Regions from separate parts of the Kitasatospora sp. NPDC092948 genome, predicted to be linked through region 1. Evidence: predicted binding sites of a transcription regulator. Region 1 holds the regulator's gene; the other holds the start of a gene.
What was found. Region 1 encodes HrcA, which represses chaperone genes, less so after heat shock. Its sites were predicted from a motif close to TTNGCACTCNGNNNNNCNGAGTGCNAA; they were not measured.

Region 2: a site for HrcA is predicted at 5,886-5,912, ahead of groES (co-chaperone GroES). Genes of this name have one in related genera too.

The regions. Positions count from the first base shown of each region.
Region 1 is NZ_JBIVPU010000004.1:126,620-134,118, reverse strand. It holds gene ACIQF6_RS14150 (PDZ domain-containing protein) at 1-787, opposite strand, end outside; gene ACIQF6_RS14145 (16S rRNA (uracil(1498)-N(3))-methyltransferase) at 1,025-1,768, opposite strand; gene dnaJ (molecular chaperone DnaJ) at 1,856-2,995, opposite strand; gene hrcA (heat-inducible transcriptional repressor HrcA) at 3,065-4,138, opposite strand; gene htpX (zinc metalloprotease HtpX) at 4,411-5,334, shown strand; gene ACIQF6_RS14125 (hypothetical protein) at 5,371-5,958, shown strand; gene ACIQF6_RS14120 (DUF2785 domain-containing protein) at 5,992-6,762, shown strand; gene ACIQF6_RS14115 (DUF3097 domain-containing protein) at 6,798-7,499, shown strand, end outside.
Region 2 is NZ_JBIVPU010000002.1:171,888-179,386, forward strand. It holds gene shbA (RNA polymerase sigma factor ShbA) at 1-651, opposite strand, end outside; gene ACIQF6_RS05375 (response regulator transcription factor) at 850-1,461, opposite strand; gene ACIQF6_RS05380 (WhiB family transcriptional regulator) at 1,998-2,324, shown strand; gene ACIQF6_RS05385 (LysR family transcriptional regulator) at 2,443-3,444, opposite strand; gene groL (chaperonin GroEL) at 3,703-5,337, opposite strand; gene groES (co-chaperone GroES) at 5,437-5,742, opposite strand; gene ACIQF6_RS05400 (hypothetical protein) at 5,996-6,451, shown strand; gene ACIQF6_RS05405 (hypothetical protein) at 6,500-6,697, shown strand; gene ACIQF6_RS05410 (methyltransferase domain-containing protein) at 6,720-7,499, shown strand, end outside.

The DNA of each region.
Region 1 (7,499 bases):
GGTCGTCCAGCAGCCACAGGTCGCCGGCGCTCTGCCAGATCACCCGGGTGCCGTCGGTGGACGCCTGCCGGGCGTAGAACCCGGTGTCCGCCGGGCTGTGCGCCCGCAGATCGGTGCCGTCCGGGAGGCTGGAGTACAGCCGGCCGACGCCCTCGTGGTCGGACAGGAACGCCACCCGGTCGCCCACCCACATCGGGCACTCCAGCTGGCCGTCCAGCTCGGCGTGCAGCCGCTCGAACTCGGCCGCCCCGATCCACAACTTGCCGGCCCGGCCGCCCCGGTAGCGCTTCCAGTGCGCGGCCTCCCGGTTGTGCGTCCCCAGCAGCACCCGCCCGCCGGTCGCCCCCGGCGGCACCGGCTCGAACGCCAACGCCCCGATCGGCCCGTACGGCAGCCGCTCCGGCTCACCGCCGTCCAGCGGCACCGCGAACGCCCACGTCCGGCGGATCGTCTCCTGCCCGCCGGTGGTGATCGCGAGCGGGCGGCCGTCGGCGCTCCACCCCACCAGCGCCGTGAACGTGCTCCCCCAGTACGTCAGCCGCCGGGCCTGCCCGCCGGCCGCCGGCGCGACATGCACCTCCGGCGCCCCGTCCCGGTGCGACGTCCACGCCACCGTCCGCCCGTCCGGCGAGAAGCGCACGGCGCCGACCGGCACCTGATCCGCCGTCAACCGCCACGCCCGCCCGCCCTCGACGGGGGCCAGCCAGACATCGTCCTCGGCAACGAAGGCGACAACATCGCCATGCAGATGGGGGTGGCGCAGGTACCCGCGCGTCGAATCGGTCACCCGGCCACCCTAGAACGGGCGCACAGCGGGCGGAGGAGAAATAACCAGGGGCGCGGGAGGACTCGCGAGAGCAGGTGGGCGCGAAGCCAGGGGCGCGGGGAACTGCGCGAAGGGGAACGCATCACATCCGCAAGATCGCGACGCAAGAGAATGACCTGCACTTGATCGCGACCTTGCGGACGTGGTCTGCGCTTGTCGCGCAGTTCCCCGCGCCCCTGTCGGTGCGCTCCTTGGCCCCTACCCCCAACGGCCGGTACGGCCGAGCAGCAGCGCGCCCGCCGCGACGCCCGCCGTCGAGGTGCGCAGGACGGACGGCCCGAGGCGGTAGGGCTTCGCTCCGGCCTCGGCGAAAGCGGCGAGCTCCTCCGGGGAGACCCCGCCCTCCGGTCCGACGATCAGCACGATCTCGCCGGCGGCGGGCAGCTCGGCCGTGGCCAGCGGCAGCGAGCCGTCCTCGTGCAGGACGGCGGCGAAGGAGGCCGCGGAGAGCAGGGGCAGCAGCTGTCGGGTGGTCATCGGCTCGTGCACCTCGGGGAAGCGCAGCCGTCGGGCCTGCTTGCCCGCCTCGCGCGCGGTGGCCCGCCACTTGGCGAGGGCCTTCGTGCCGCGGTCGCCCTTCCACTGGGTGATGCACCTGGAGGCCGCCCACGGCACCACCGCGTCGACGCCGACCTCGGTCATCGTCTCGACGGCGAGTTCGCCGCGGTCGCCCTTGGGCAGCGCCTGGACGACGGTGATCCGGGGCGCGGGCACAGCCTCCTCGCGGACGGCGGCGACCAGCACGTCCAGCGCGTCCTTGCCGTGCACCGCGGCGACGGTGCCGTCCGCGCCGAGGCCGTGCCCGTCGGCGAGGGTGACGGCCTCGCCGGGCTCCAGGCGCTTGACGGCGACGGCGTGCCGCCCTTCGGGGCCGTCGAGGCGGACGGTGGCGCCGGGTGCGGCGCCCGTCAGGTCGTCGACGACGAACACCGGTGCGGTCATCGGAACAGGAACCCTCTCACGGAGCGGACAACAAAAAACCCGGACCGGGAGCGGCATGCACCGCTCCCGGCCCGGAAGGAACAGGTCTCACCGGCCGTTGAAGGCGTCCTTCAGCCGGGAGAACAGGCCCTGCTGACCGGGCGCGAACTGGCCGGAGGGCCGCTCCTCGCCGCGGATCACGGCGAGCCGCCGCAGCAGCTCCTCCTGCTCGGGGTCGAGCTTGGTGGGCGTCTGCACCTCGACGTGCACTATCAGGTCGCCCCGGCCGCCGCCGCGCAGATGCGTGATGCCGCGACCGTGCAGCGGGATCGACTGGCCGGACTGGGTGCCGGGCCGGATGTCGACCTCCTCCAGGCCGTCCAGGGTCTGCAGCGGGACCTGGGTGCCGAGCGCGGCGGCCGTCATCGGGATGGTGACCGTGCAGTGCAGGTCGTCGCCGCGGCGCTGGAAGACGGCGTGGCTGGTCTCGGCGATCTCCACGTACAGGTCGCCGGCCGGGCCGCCGCCGGGGCCGACCTCGCCCTCGCCGGCCAGCTGGATCCGGGTGCCGTTGTCGACACCGGCGGGGATCTTCACCGTGAGGGTGCGGCGGGCCCGGACCCGGCCGTCGCCCGCGCACTCCGGGCACGGGGTCGGGACGACGGTGCCGAAGCCCTGGCACTGCGGGCAGGGACGGGAGGTCATGACCTGGCCCAGGAAGGACCGGGTGACCTGGGAGACCTCGCCCTTGCCGCGACACATGTCACAGGTCTGCGCGGAGGTGCCGGGTGCGGCGCCCTCACCGCTGCACGTGGTGCAGGTGACGGCGGTGTCGACCTGGAGTTCCTTGGTGGTGCCGAATGCGGCCTCCTCCAGGGTGATCTCCAGTCGGATCATCGCGTCCTGACCGCGGCGGGTGCGCGAACGCGGGCCGCGCTGGCCGGTCGCGGCGCCGAAGAAGGCGTCCATGATGTCCGAGAAGCCGAACCCGGCCGCCCCGGCACCGAAGCCGCCCGCACCGCCGCCGTTCGGCGACAGCGGGTCGCCACCGAGGTCGTAGACCTGACGCTTCTGCGGATCGGAGAGCACCTCGTAGGCGGCGTTGATCTCCTTGAACCGCTCCTGCGTCTTCGGGTCCGGGTTGACGTCCGGGTGCAGTTCACGGGCGAGGCGCCGGAACGCCTTCTTGATCTCGTCCTGCCCCGCGTCGCGTCGGACGCCGAGTACCGCGTAGTAGTCCGTGGCCACCAAATGCTCCGGTTTGTTCCGCCTCTAGAAGTGCTTGCGAGGGCTGCGTGAGGGTCTCACGCAACCTTGCTATGACTCGGCCAGGATCTGGCCGACGTACCGTGCCACCGCTCGCACCGCCCCCATTGTGCCCGGGTAATCCATCCGGGTCGGACCGATCACACCCAGCTTTGCCACGCTCTGGTCGCCCGAACCGTAACCGACGGAGACCACCGACGTGGAATTCAGGCCCTCGTAGGCGATCTCGTGACCGATCCGGACCGTCATCGCGGAGTCCGCGGTCTCACCCAGCAGGCGCAGCAGCACCACCTGCTCCTCCAGTGCCTCCAGCACCGGACGGATGGACAGGGGGAAGTCATGGCCGAAACGAGTCAGGTTGGCGGTGCCCGCCAGCATGATCCGTTCCTCGTTCTGTTCGGCGAGCGTTTCGAAAAGGACGGTCAGCACGGTGCTGACCGAAGGCCGGTCGGCCGGTTCGAAACCGGCCGGCAGGTCCTCCAGCAGAGTAGGCACCTCGGGCAGCCGACAGCCGCCCGCCATGCCGTTGAGCCTGGCCCGCAGGTCTCCCAGCAGGGCCTCGCCGACCGGGCCGGGACAGTCCACCATCCGCTGCTCGACCCGGCCGGTGTTGGTGATCAGCACCAGCATCAGCTTGGTCGGGGTCAGCGACACCAGTTCGATGTGCCGCACCGTGGAACGGGTCAGCGACGGGTACTGGACCACCGCGACCTGCCGGGTCAGCTGCGCCAGCAGCCGCACCGTACGGGCCACCACGTCGTCCAGGTCGACCGCGCCCTCCAGGAAGTGCCGGATCGCCCGGCGCTCCGGAGCCGTCATCGGCTTCACCTCGGCGAGGCGGTCGACGAACAGGCGGTAGCCCTTGTCGGTCGGGATCCGCCCCGCACTGGTGTGCGGCTGGTGGATGAACCCGTCCTCCTCCAGCGCCGCCATGTCGTTGCGCACCGTGGCCGGCGAGACGCCCAGGTTGTGGCGCTCCACCAGGGCCTTGGAGCCGACCGGCTCCTCGGTGCCCACGTAGTCCTGGACGATCGCGCGCAGCACGGCGAGCCGACGCTCGTCCAGTGGGCGCACGGACGAACGGGGGTCGATCAGGCGGCCGTCGGTCTTGCCGTCGTCCGGCATGGGGCACGCACCTCCGTCGTCGTCCGTTGAACCGGTGGTCGATCAACTCTGGCACTCAACTGGGCAGAGTGCCAGAACCGTACCTGCCAGTGTACGGCCCGGGCCTGATGGCAGGAACGGTCCGCCCACGTGATCCTCGACCGAATACCGGACCGGCCGATGCCCGGGGGCCGCCCGAGCCGCATTCCCATCGGATTCCCATCGTTTCGGATGGTGCCTACGGGCCCTGCCAGTGGCAGCATCGAAGGCGAAGAGGCGAAGGAGGAGCAGCGATGTCGGCGTCACGACAGCACTCCCGGTTCACCCCCGACCGCGGCCTGACCGGTCGGATGGTCACCACCATGTTCTTGATCGGCCTGCTCTACGTCGGCTTCACCGGGCTGCTGATCGTGCTGCTGCGCGGCGCCTGGCCGCTGGTGGTGCTGATCGCCGGCGGCCTGTTCGTCGCCCAGTTCTGGTTCTCCGACAAGATCACCGAACGGGCGATGGGCGCCCACCAGGTCTCCCCCGAGGAGTTCCCGCAGCTGCACGGCGCGGTGGACCGGCTGTGCGCGCTCGCCGACATGCCCAAACCGCGGGTCGCGGTCGCCCGCAACGACATGCCGAACGCCTTCGCCACCGGCCGGAACCCGGAGAACGCGGTCATCTGCGTGACCACCGGCCTGCTGCGCCGGCTGGAACCGGAGGAACTGGAGGGCGTCCTCGCCCACGAGCTCTCGCACGTCGCGCACCGGGACGTGGCGGTGATGACGGTGGCCGGCTTCCTCGGCGTACTGGCCGGCGCGATGACCCGGATCGCGCTCTACGGCGGAATGATGGGCGGCGGCAACCGCAACAGCAACGACTCCAACGCCGCCATCGCGATGATCCTCGTCCCGCTGGCCTCGATGGTGGTGTACGCGATCAGCTTCCTGCTCACCAGGCTGCTCTCCCGTTACCGCGAACTCGCCGCCGACCGGGCCGCCGCCCAGCTGACCGGGCGGCCCAGCGCACTCGCCTCCGCGCTGACCAAGGTGACCGGCCAGATCGCCGCCATCCCGACCGAGGACCTGCGCAAGGCCCAGCCCTACAACGCCTTCTACTTCGCGCCCGCGCTGAGCGCCAAGGAGACCGCCGCGCAGCTGTTCTCCACCCACCCGTCGCTGGAGCAGCGGCTCGCGCAGCTGTCGAAGATCTCCGCCGAACTCGGGCAGTGACCTCTTCCCGACCCCCGACGCAAGGAGCTCGACCCCGTGGGATTCCTGGACGCCCTGTTCGGCCGCAGCAAGCCCGTGAAGCCGGACCTCGACCAGCTGTTCGGCATCCCCTCGGCCGCGCTCACCCTGCAGGCCGCCACCGGATTCCGCCCCACCGGCCTCGGCTCGGTGTGCTTCGCCGCCGTCGAGGGCGGCGCGTTCGCCGAAGTCCAGCAGCAGGTCCGAGCGCTCCTCGACGCCGACACCGAACGCGGCGGCACCCCCGTCGAAGCCTCCCGCGACGACTACGGCTACTCCTGGCTGCTCGCCCGGCACACCCCCGAGGAACTCCCCGACCTGGTCAACGACCTGCACGCGGTCAACAGCGAACTGGAGGCCAACGGCTTCGGCCCCCAACTCCTCTGCTCGATCGTCGCCTTCCGCGACCACGAGGGCCGCTCGCTCGGCCTGGTCTACCTCTACAAGCGCGGCACCTTCTACCCGATGTGCAAACTGCCCGGCCAGGAGAAGCGCAACAACCCCCTGGAGATCGAGATCTCCAACCTGCTCCGCAACGACCTGCGCATCGAGTCCGACCTCTCCCGCTGGTTCCCGGTCTGGGGCGCTCCCGGGCTGGAGGGCTGACAGCTCCCCGGAACGTTCCTAGGGTGGTGGCCCATGATCGACTGGACCGCCCTGCCCGACCGGGACCCGTCCGACGCCGAGCTGGCCGCCGTAGCCGAGGCACTGCGCTCGCCCGACCCGGTGGAACGCGACGAACGCGCGTACTCCCGGCTGGCCGACTGGGTGCCCGGGCTGCCCGAGGAACGGCGGCTGGCACTCGGCGACGCGATGGCGGCCCGCTTCGAGGACCCCGAGATCCAGGCCCGGACGTTCGCCCCACTCGTCCTTGCCCGGCTGGTCCGGGCCGGGACGCTGCGCGCCGAGTGGCTCGCCGCGTTCGCCCGCTGGTACCCGGCCGAGAGCGACCTGCGCGGCCACCACCCCGAACTGGGCTGGCTGCACGCCGTCGCGCACGGCGCCGACCTGCTGGCCGCCTTCGGGCAGCACCCGGATGTCCGCCCGGAGCCGTTGCTCTCCCTCGGCGCGGCCCGCCTGCTCGCTCCCACCGGGCACGTCTTCGACGCGATGGAGGATGACCGCCTCGGCTTCGCGCTCGCCCTGACGCTGACCCGCCCCGAGCTGACGGAACGCCGGGCCGTCGGCTGGCTGGACCCGGTGGCCGAGGTGTTCGCCGCCGGGCAGCCCGGGCCGGTGCCCGGCGAGGTGTCCAACACCCTGCGCACGCTGCGGGTGGTGCATCTGCTGACGGTCCGGGGTGTCCGCTCGCGGTGGGGCGACGCGGAGGTACGGACGGTTCCGCACGGAGCGACGGTCGGCGAACGGATCGTCGAGGTGCTGTCGACGGCGGCGGCGTACATCGGCTGACGGGGCGTCGGGGGCGGTTTCGTAGACTGCGGGGCATGCGCAGCAGGGAGTACGGGCCGGATCTGACCCCGCCGTGGAAGCGGCAGCAGCCCGCGCCGGAGGTGGCGGCGGAGCGGGATCTGGTGGTGGAGGAGGCGGCGACCGGGTTCTGCGGGGCGGTGGTGCGGTGCGAGCGGACCGCGGAGGGCTTCACCGTCACGTTGGAGGACCGGTTCGGCAAGCACCGGGTGTTTCCGTTGGTGCCCTGCGGATTCCTGCTGGAGGGACGGGTGGTGACGCTGGTCCGCCCGACCGGGCCGGCTCCGCAGCGCGGGCCCGGGCGGACGGCTTCCGGGTCGGTCGCGGTGCCCGGGGCGCGTGCCCGGGTGGCCCGTGAGTCGCGGATCTACGTCGAGGGCCGGCACGACGCCGAACTCGTCGAACGGGTCTGGGGCGACGACCTGCGGATCGAGGGCGTGGTGGTCGAGTACCTGGAGGGCGTGGACGACCTGCCCGCGATCGTCGCCGAGTTCGCGCCCGGCCCGGGCCGCCGGCTGGGCGTGCTGGTCGACCATCTGCTGCCCGGCACCAAGGAGCACCGGATCGCCGCCCGGGTGACCGGTGACCACGTGCTGGTCGTCGGCCACCCGTACGTCGACATCTGGCAGGCCGTCAAACCCGCCGGTCTCGGCTTCGCGGCCTGGCCCGAGGTGCCACGCGGCGAGGTGTGGAAGGAGGGCGTCTGCCGCCGTCTCGGC
Region 2 (7,499 bases), on a different contig from region 1:
CGGCGACATGCCGAGCACCTCGCCGGTCTCCTCCGCCGACAGCCCGTCCGCCACCCGCAGCAGCACCAGCTCGCGCTGCCGGGCCGGCAGATTCGACAGCAGCTCCTTGATCCACGCGGCGTCGCTGGACAGCAGCGCCCGCTCCTCGGGGCCGAGCGAGTCGTCCGGGGTCTCCGGGAGGTCGTCCGGCGGGATCACCGTCGAACCGGGCCCGCGCATCGCGGCCCGCTGCAGATCGGCGATCTTGTGCGCGGCGATCCCGTACACGAAGGCCTCGAACGGGCGGCCGGTGTCCCGGTAGCGGGGCAGCGCGCACAGCACCGCGACGCACACCTCCTGCGCCACGTCGTCCACATGGTGCCGGGCCCCGCCGGGCAGCCGGAGCAGCCGGCCCCGGCAGTACCGCAGTGCCAGCGGCAGCACGTAGCCGAGCAGCGCCTCGATCGCCGGGCCGTCCCCGCGCACCGCGGCCGCGACCAGCGCGGCCTCCTCGGGCGAGGTCGCACCCGCGACCTGCGGACGGCCGCCCGGATCCGACGCACCGTCGGATTCCGCCGTCCGACCCTCCGATGCCGACGACGGACCGGCAGCCGCACCCCCGGGGGCGGGCTGCGCCGGATCGGTCCCGGCGGCCTCCTCGTCGTCATGCATCGGTCCATGGTGCCTGGTCGGACCGGAAAACGCGGCACCGCGTCCGGACTTGTGCATCGGAACGTTATGCGTCGCCGGGTGCACCGTGCCGCCTCCCCTGCCTGTCCGCTGGTCCCCGAGGTGCTCCACTACTCCATGGTGCAGCCTCGGGACCACAACGTCACACGTCCGAGCGAGCGCAGTTGTCCCCGCACCCGCTCAGCGGACCAGGCCCCAGCGGAAGCCCAGCGCCACCGCGTGCGCGCGGTCCGAGGCGCCGAGCTTCTTGAACAGCCGCCTGGCGTGCGTCTTCACGGTGTCCTCGGACAGGAACAGCTCGCGGCCGATCTCCGCGTTGCTGCGGCCGTGGCTCATCCCCTCCAGCACCTGGATCTCACGGGCCGTCAACGTCGGTGCGGCGCCCATGTCCGGGCTGCGCAGCCGGCGCGGCGCCAGGCGCCAGGTCGGGTCGGCCAGCGCCTGGGTGACGGTGGCCCGCAGCTCGGCGCGCGAGGCGTCCTTGTGCAGGTAGCCGCGGGCCCCGGCGGCGACCGCGAGGGCCACGCCGTCCAGGTCCTCGGCCACGGTGAGCATGATGATCCGGGCGCCCGGGTCGGCCGAGAGCAGGCGGCGGACCGTCTCCACCCCGCCCAGTCCGGGCATCCGGACGTCCATCAGAACGAGATCGGAACGGTCGGCCACCCAGCGGCGGAGGACCTCCTCACCGTTCGTCGCAGTGGTCACCCGATCCACGCCGGGCACGGTCGCCACCGCACGGCGCAGTGCCTCCCGGGCGAGCGGGGAATCGTCGCAGACGAGTACGGATGTCATGACCGTCCTCCGCAGCTGATCCGCGTCACGTTGAGCCTCCTGGCTGGTACGAACCTCTCCGACACGGCCGCCGGGAACTGACGCCGTTCCGATCGCCTCGCTCCCGCGACCGATTCCGATGCCCTACCCGCTGACCGCCTCCGTACATCCAACGACCGTCACTCGAATGAGTTACGGCTTCAGGTCCATCTCCACCACTGTACGTGGCCAACCCATCACACAAGAGCTACCTCGCGGTGCACACGCCGCACTTTTGTGCAGCTCGCGCGCGGTGCCCGCGCCGCGCACGCCTTCCGGTCACGGTCCGCGCCCCGCCGGAGGTCCGATCGGGGAGCGGTGCGACTCAAAACCTATTGCACCGTTTGTCCGTTTTTATAGCTTCCGTTAGGTCATTGACTGTTGTGTCGGACTGTGGGTGACTTGTCCGTGTAGTTGGGTGTAAGTCATATTTCCAGGTGTCCGTATCGGTCCCGTGCAGCCTCGCCGGTGCGACCCCGTCCGAGCCGCCAGGTCCGGCGCCCTTGAAGGGAAGAGCCATGGCAGATTTCTCCCGCCTCCCAGGCCCCAACGCAGACCTCTGGGACTGGCAGCTCTCCGCCGCCTGCCGCGGCGTCGACAGTTCCCTGTTCTTCCACCCCGAGGGCGAACGCGGCGCGGCCCGGACCTCCCGCGAGGCGAGCGCCAAGGAGGTCTGCATGCGCTGCCCGGTACGCGCCCAGTGCGCGGCCCACGCCCTCGCCGTCCGCGAGCCCTACGGGGTCTGGGGCGGCATGACCGAGGACGAGCGCGAGGAGCTGCTCGGCCGTTCCCGCAACCGGCTGGTCCAGGTCCCGCTGGCGATGCCGCAGACCGTCCGCCACTGAACGCCCGATGAGCGGCCGCGGATGCCCCCGTCGCGAATCGCGGCACCGGACATCAGGCAGCTGAAGAAACGTTTCCCTGTATGCGTTGCGCCGCCCCTCCCCAGGCGGCGCGGACGCCTCAGCGGGCGGCGGCCGCCGCCGCGAGCTGGTCCAGCATCAGCTCCACCGCCGGAACCCCTGCCAGGTCCGGCAGGGTCAGCGCCACCACCTCGCGCCGTGCCGGCTCCCCCGACGCGACCCGCACCGGCACCGCCGCCACACCCGGGTGCCGCACCGACTCCAGCGCCAGGCCCGGCAGCACCGCCACCCCCAGACCCGCGCCCACCAGGCCCACCACCGCCGGATAGTCGTCCGTGGCGAACTCGATCGCCGGCGCGAAGCCCGCGTCCGTGCACAGCTCCACCAGATGCCCCCGGCACTGCGGGCAGCCGGCGATCCACTGCTCCTTCGCCAGCTCCGCGAGATCCACCGGCTCGCCCTCGCCCCGGCCCGCCAGCGGATGCCCGGCCGGCACCAGCCCCACCAGCGGATCGTCCAGCAGCGGGCGCACCACCAGCTCGGACCAGTCGTTCGCGGCGGCCGTCGCCGCCGCCTCCAACGTCGCCTCCGCGCGGGCCTCCCGCAGCGTCGCGTGCGGCGACGGCAGACTCAGACCGCCCTGCGAGTCCGGGTACCGGAACGCCAGCGCCACCTCGCACTCGCCGCCCCGCAGCATCGCCAACGCCTGCGGCGGCTCCGCCTCCACCAGCGACACCCGCACCCCCGGATGCGCGGCCCGCACCTGCGCCACCGACCGCGGCACCAACGTCGAACTCGCCGTCGGGAACGAGACCAGCCGCACCCGGCCCGCCCGCAGCCCCGCGATCGCCGCGACCTCCTCCTCCGCGGCGGACAGCCCCGCGAGGATCCCGTTCGCGTGCTTCAACAGCACCCGGCCGGCCTCGCTCAGCTGCATCTCCCGCCCCGACCGCACCACCAGCGGCGTGTCCACCGCCTTCTCCAGCGCCTTCATCTGCTGGCTCACCGCAGGCTGCGTGCAGCCCAGCTCCCGCGCCGCAGCGGAGAACGACCCCGTCCGGGCGACGGCATGCAGGACACGGAGGTGGCGGGCTTCAATCACGCCATCAACCTTAGGGGGCCGGGAGCAGGCGGCGGGCAGACAGGGGCGCGAGCGGGTGCGAAATCAGGGGCGCGGGGAACTGCGCGACCAACCAGGCAACCGTCCGCCCTCGACCACCCTCGTCCAGCCCCACCCACATCCGCACACGCAGAAGGGGCGCGAGGTCCTGGCGGTCCGAGCCCCGCACTACGAGAGTGCAGGGCCAGTCGCGCAGTTCCTCGCGCCCCTTCAGTGCCTACCGCCCAGCGGCCGAGCGCTTCAGTGGCTGTGGCCGTGCCCGCCGTGCGAGTGGCCGTGGCCCGCGGCGTCTTCCTCTTCCTTCTTCTCGACCACGAGGGTCTCGGTGGTGAGGAGGAGGGAGGCGATGGAGGCGGCGTTCTCCAGGGCGGAGCGGGTGACCTTGACCGGGTCGATGACGCCGGCCTTGACCAGGTCGCCGTACTCGCCGGTGGCGGCGTTGTAGCCCTGGCCGGCCTCCAGCTCGGAGACCTTGGAGGTGATGACGTAGCCCTCGAGGCCGGCGTTCTGGGCGATCCAGCGCAGCGGCTCGACCAGGGCGCGGCGGACGACCGCGACACCGGTGGCCTCGTCGCCGGACAGGCCGAGGCCGTCCTCCAGGACCTTCGCGGCGTGCACCAGCGAGGCGCCGCCACCGGCGACGATGCCCTCCTCGACCGCGGCGCGGGTCGCGGAGATGGCGTCCTCCAGACGGTGCTTGCGCTCCTTGAGCTCGACCTCGGTGGCCGCGCCGACCTTGATCACGCAGACGCCGCCGGCCAGCTTGGCGAGGCGCTCCTGGAGCTTCTCGCGGTCCCAGTCGGAGTCGGTGTTGGCGATCTCGGCCTTGATCTGGGCGACCCGGCCGGCGACCGCGTCGCTCGCGCCGGCGCCGTCGACGACGATGGTCTCGTCCTTGGTGACGGTGATGCGGCGGGCGGAGCCCAGCACGTCCAGGCCGACCTGGTCGAGCTTGAGGCCGACCTCCTCGGAGATGACCTGGCCGCCGGTGAGGGTGGCGATGTCGCCGAGGATGGCCTTGCGGCGGTCGCCGAAGCCGGGGGCCTTGACCGCGACCGCGTTGAAGGTGCCGCGGATCTTGTTGACCACCAGGGTGGAGAGGGCCTCGCCGTCGACGTCCTCGGCGATGATCAGCAGCGGGCGGGAGCCGCCGGCCTGCAGCACCTTCTCCAGCAGCGGCAGGAGCTCCTGGATGCTGGAGATCTTGCCCTGGTTGATCAGGATGTACGGGTCCTCCAGGACGGCTTCCTGGCGCTCCGCGTCGGTGACGAAGTACGGCGACAGGTAGCCCTTGTCGAACTGCATGCCCTCGGTGAACTCGAGCTCGACGCCGAAGGTGTTGGACTCCTCGACGGTGATGACACCGTCCTTGCCGACCTTGTCGATCGCCTCGGCGATCAGCTCGCCGACCTGGGTGTCCTGGGCGGAGAGGGACGCGACGGCGGCGATGTCGTCCTTGCCCTCGATCTCGCGGGCGACGGACAGCAGGTGCTCGGAGACGGCGGCGACGGCCTTGTCGATGCCCTTCTTCAGGGCGGCCGGGCCGGCGCCGGCGGCGACGTTGCGCAGGCCCTCGTTGACCAGGGCCTGGGCCAGCACGGTGGCGGTGGTGGTGCCGTCACCCGCGACGTCGTTGGTCTTGGTGGCGACCTCCTTGACCAGCTGCGCGCCGAGGTTCTCGTACGGGTCGTCGAGCTCGACCTCGCGGGCGATGGTCACACCGTCGTTGGTGATGGTGGGGGCGCCGAACTTCTTGTCGATGACGACGTTGCGGCCCTTGGGGCCGATGGTCACCTTGACGGTGTCGGCCAGCTTGTTGACGCCGCGCTCCAGCGAGCGGCGGGCGTCCTCGTCGAACTGCAGGGTCTTCGCCATGGTCCCGTTTCCTCAGGGTGTGGTCTGCGTACGTGGAGCAACAACCGCGCCCCGGGCCCCTGTCAGTGCTGACACGGATCCGGGGCGGGCTGGGACGTCTTACTTCTCGATGATGGCGAGAACGTCGCGAGCCGAGAGGACGAGGTACTCCTCGCCCTGGTACTTCACCTCGGTGCCGCCGTACTTCGAGTACAGGACGATGTCACCGACGGCGACGTCGAGCGGCAGACGCTGGCCGTCCTCGAAGCGGCCCGGGCCGACGGCCAGGACGACGCCCTCCTGGGGCTTCTCCTTGGCAGTGTCCGGGATCACCAGGCCGGAGGCGGTGGTGGTCTCGGCGTCGAGCGGCTGGACCACAATGCGGTCCTCGAGCGGCTTGATGGCAACCTTGCTGCTGGTGGTCACGTCCGAGCTCCCCTTCGGAGATTACGGGGTTGTCTTACAGGTAGGTGGACGAGGGTGCGCAGCTGCCGTCGCGGGGGTCAGGCACGCATCTTCGCGTTAGCACTCCCCCTGGGGGGAGTGCCAGGAACGACCTTAGGACGCCGTTAGCACTCAGTCAACCAGAGTGCCAACGACGTCGTGTCGGAGTTTCGGTCCGGCCCGGGATTCCGGGTTTTCTACCCGAACATACGTTCCCCGTTGGAACAATGCCCGCATGACGGAGTCGGGGGAGGACGCCGGGGAGCCGCAGCACGGGTTCCACGGGCTGGTGGCACTGCTGGTCCTGCTGGACGCGCTGCTGCTGGCAGCGGCGGGCGTGGCGTACTGGCTGATGGGGATCTCGCACCCGTACGGGCCGCTGCGCCACCAGGCGGACGGGACGCCGGTCCGGCACCACGTGGCCAGCCACACCCCGTTCCGGGCGGCCCTGGTGGTCGCGGGGGTGCTGACGCTGATCGTGCTGGCCCTGCTGCTGGCGCGGCAGTGGCGGCCGGCGGCGGTGCAGGGGGTGCTGATGGCGGGCGCGGTGGCGGCGGCGGTGCTGCTGTACCCGCACCAGCCGGCGGAGCCGCCGAAGCCCAGGAAGCACGTGCCGTACGAAGCCTGTTACAGCGGCGGGAAGTGCTACCGCTGGGACGAGAACGGGGACAGCACCGAGATCCACGATTGAGTGCGGGCACTCGGGCGTCCGCACCGACTCCCGCGCCGGGCTTGCGCCATGACGAAGCGTCGACCGTCCGTGCGGCGGGATGTGTTCCACACGCTCCGGCTGGTCCCGCCGGCGGTGCTGCTGCTGCTGAGCTCCGTTCCGTACGCGTCCGTGGCGATGGCGTTCGGCCTGGGCGCGGACCGGGAGGCCGGGCGCGGTGCGGGCGGGGCGACGGTGTCGACGATGTTCTCGGTGATCGGCCGGTGAGCGGGGCGGGGACAATGGTGCGGTGGAGATCGAGTCGTTCCGGGCGCTGCTGACCGAGCAGGGGCAGGCGCTGCTGGCCGAGTTGCGGGAGTTCACCGCGGATCAGGAGCTGGCGCTGGCGACCCGGCTGCGGCGGGAGTACCCGTCGGAGCTGGTGCGGGCGGCGTTCGAGCAGGCGCGGCTGCGGCAGCGGGCGGAGGCGAAGTTCGGGGCGGACGCCCGGTCGATGTACTTCACCCAGCACGGGGTGGAGCAGGCGACCCGGCGCAGCGTGGCCGAGTGGCGGGCGGGGCGGTTCGCGGCGCTCGGGGTGAAGCGGCTGGCGGACCTGTGCTGCGGCATCGGCGGGGACGCGATCGCGCTGGCCCGGGCCGGGATCGCGGTGCTGGCCGTGGACCGGGACGGGCTGACCTGCGAGGTGGCGCGGGCGAACGCGGCGGCGCTGGGCGTGTCGGAGCTGGTGGAGGTGCGCTGCGCGGACGTCGCGGACATCGACACGGACGGCTTCGACGCGGTGTTCACCGACCCTGCGCGGCGCACCTCGCGCGGCCGGGTGTTCGACCCGGAGGCGTATTCGCCGCCGCTGTCGTGGGCGGTGGAGGCGGCCCGGCGCACCCCGTTCGGGGCGTTGAAGGTGGCGCCGGGGATCCCGCACGAGCTGGTGCCGGAGGGCGCCGAGGCGGAGTGGGTGTCGGACCGGGGCGAGGTCAAGGAGGCGGTGCTGTGGTTCGGCACCGCGGCGGCCGAGCCGTACCGGGCGACGCTGCTGCCGGGCCCGCACTCGCTGGCCGGCGGGGCGCTG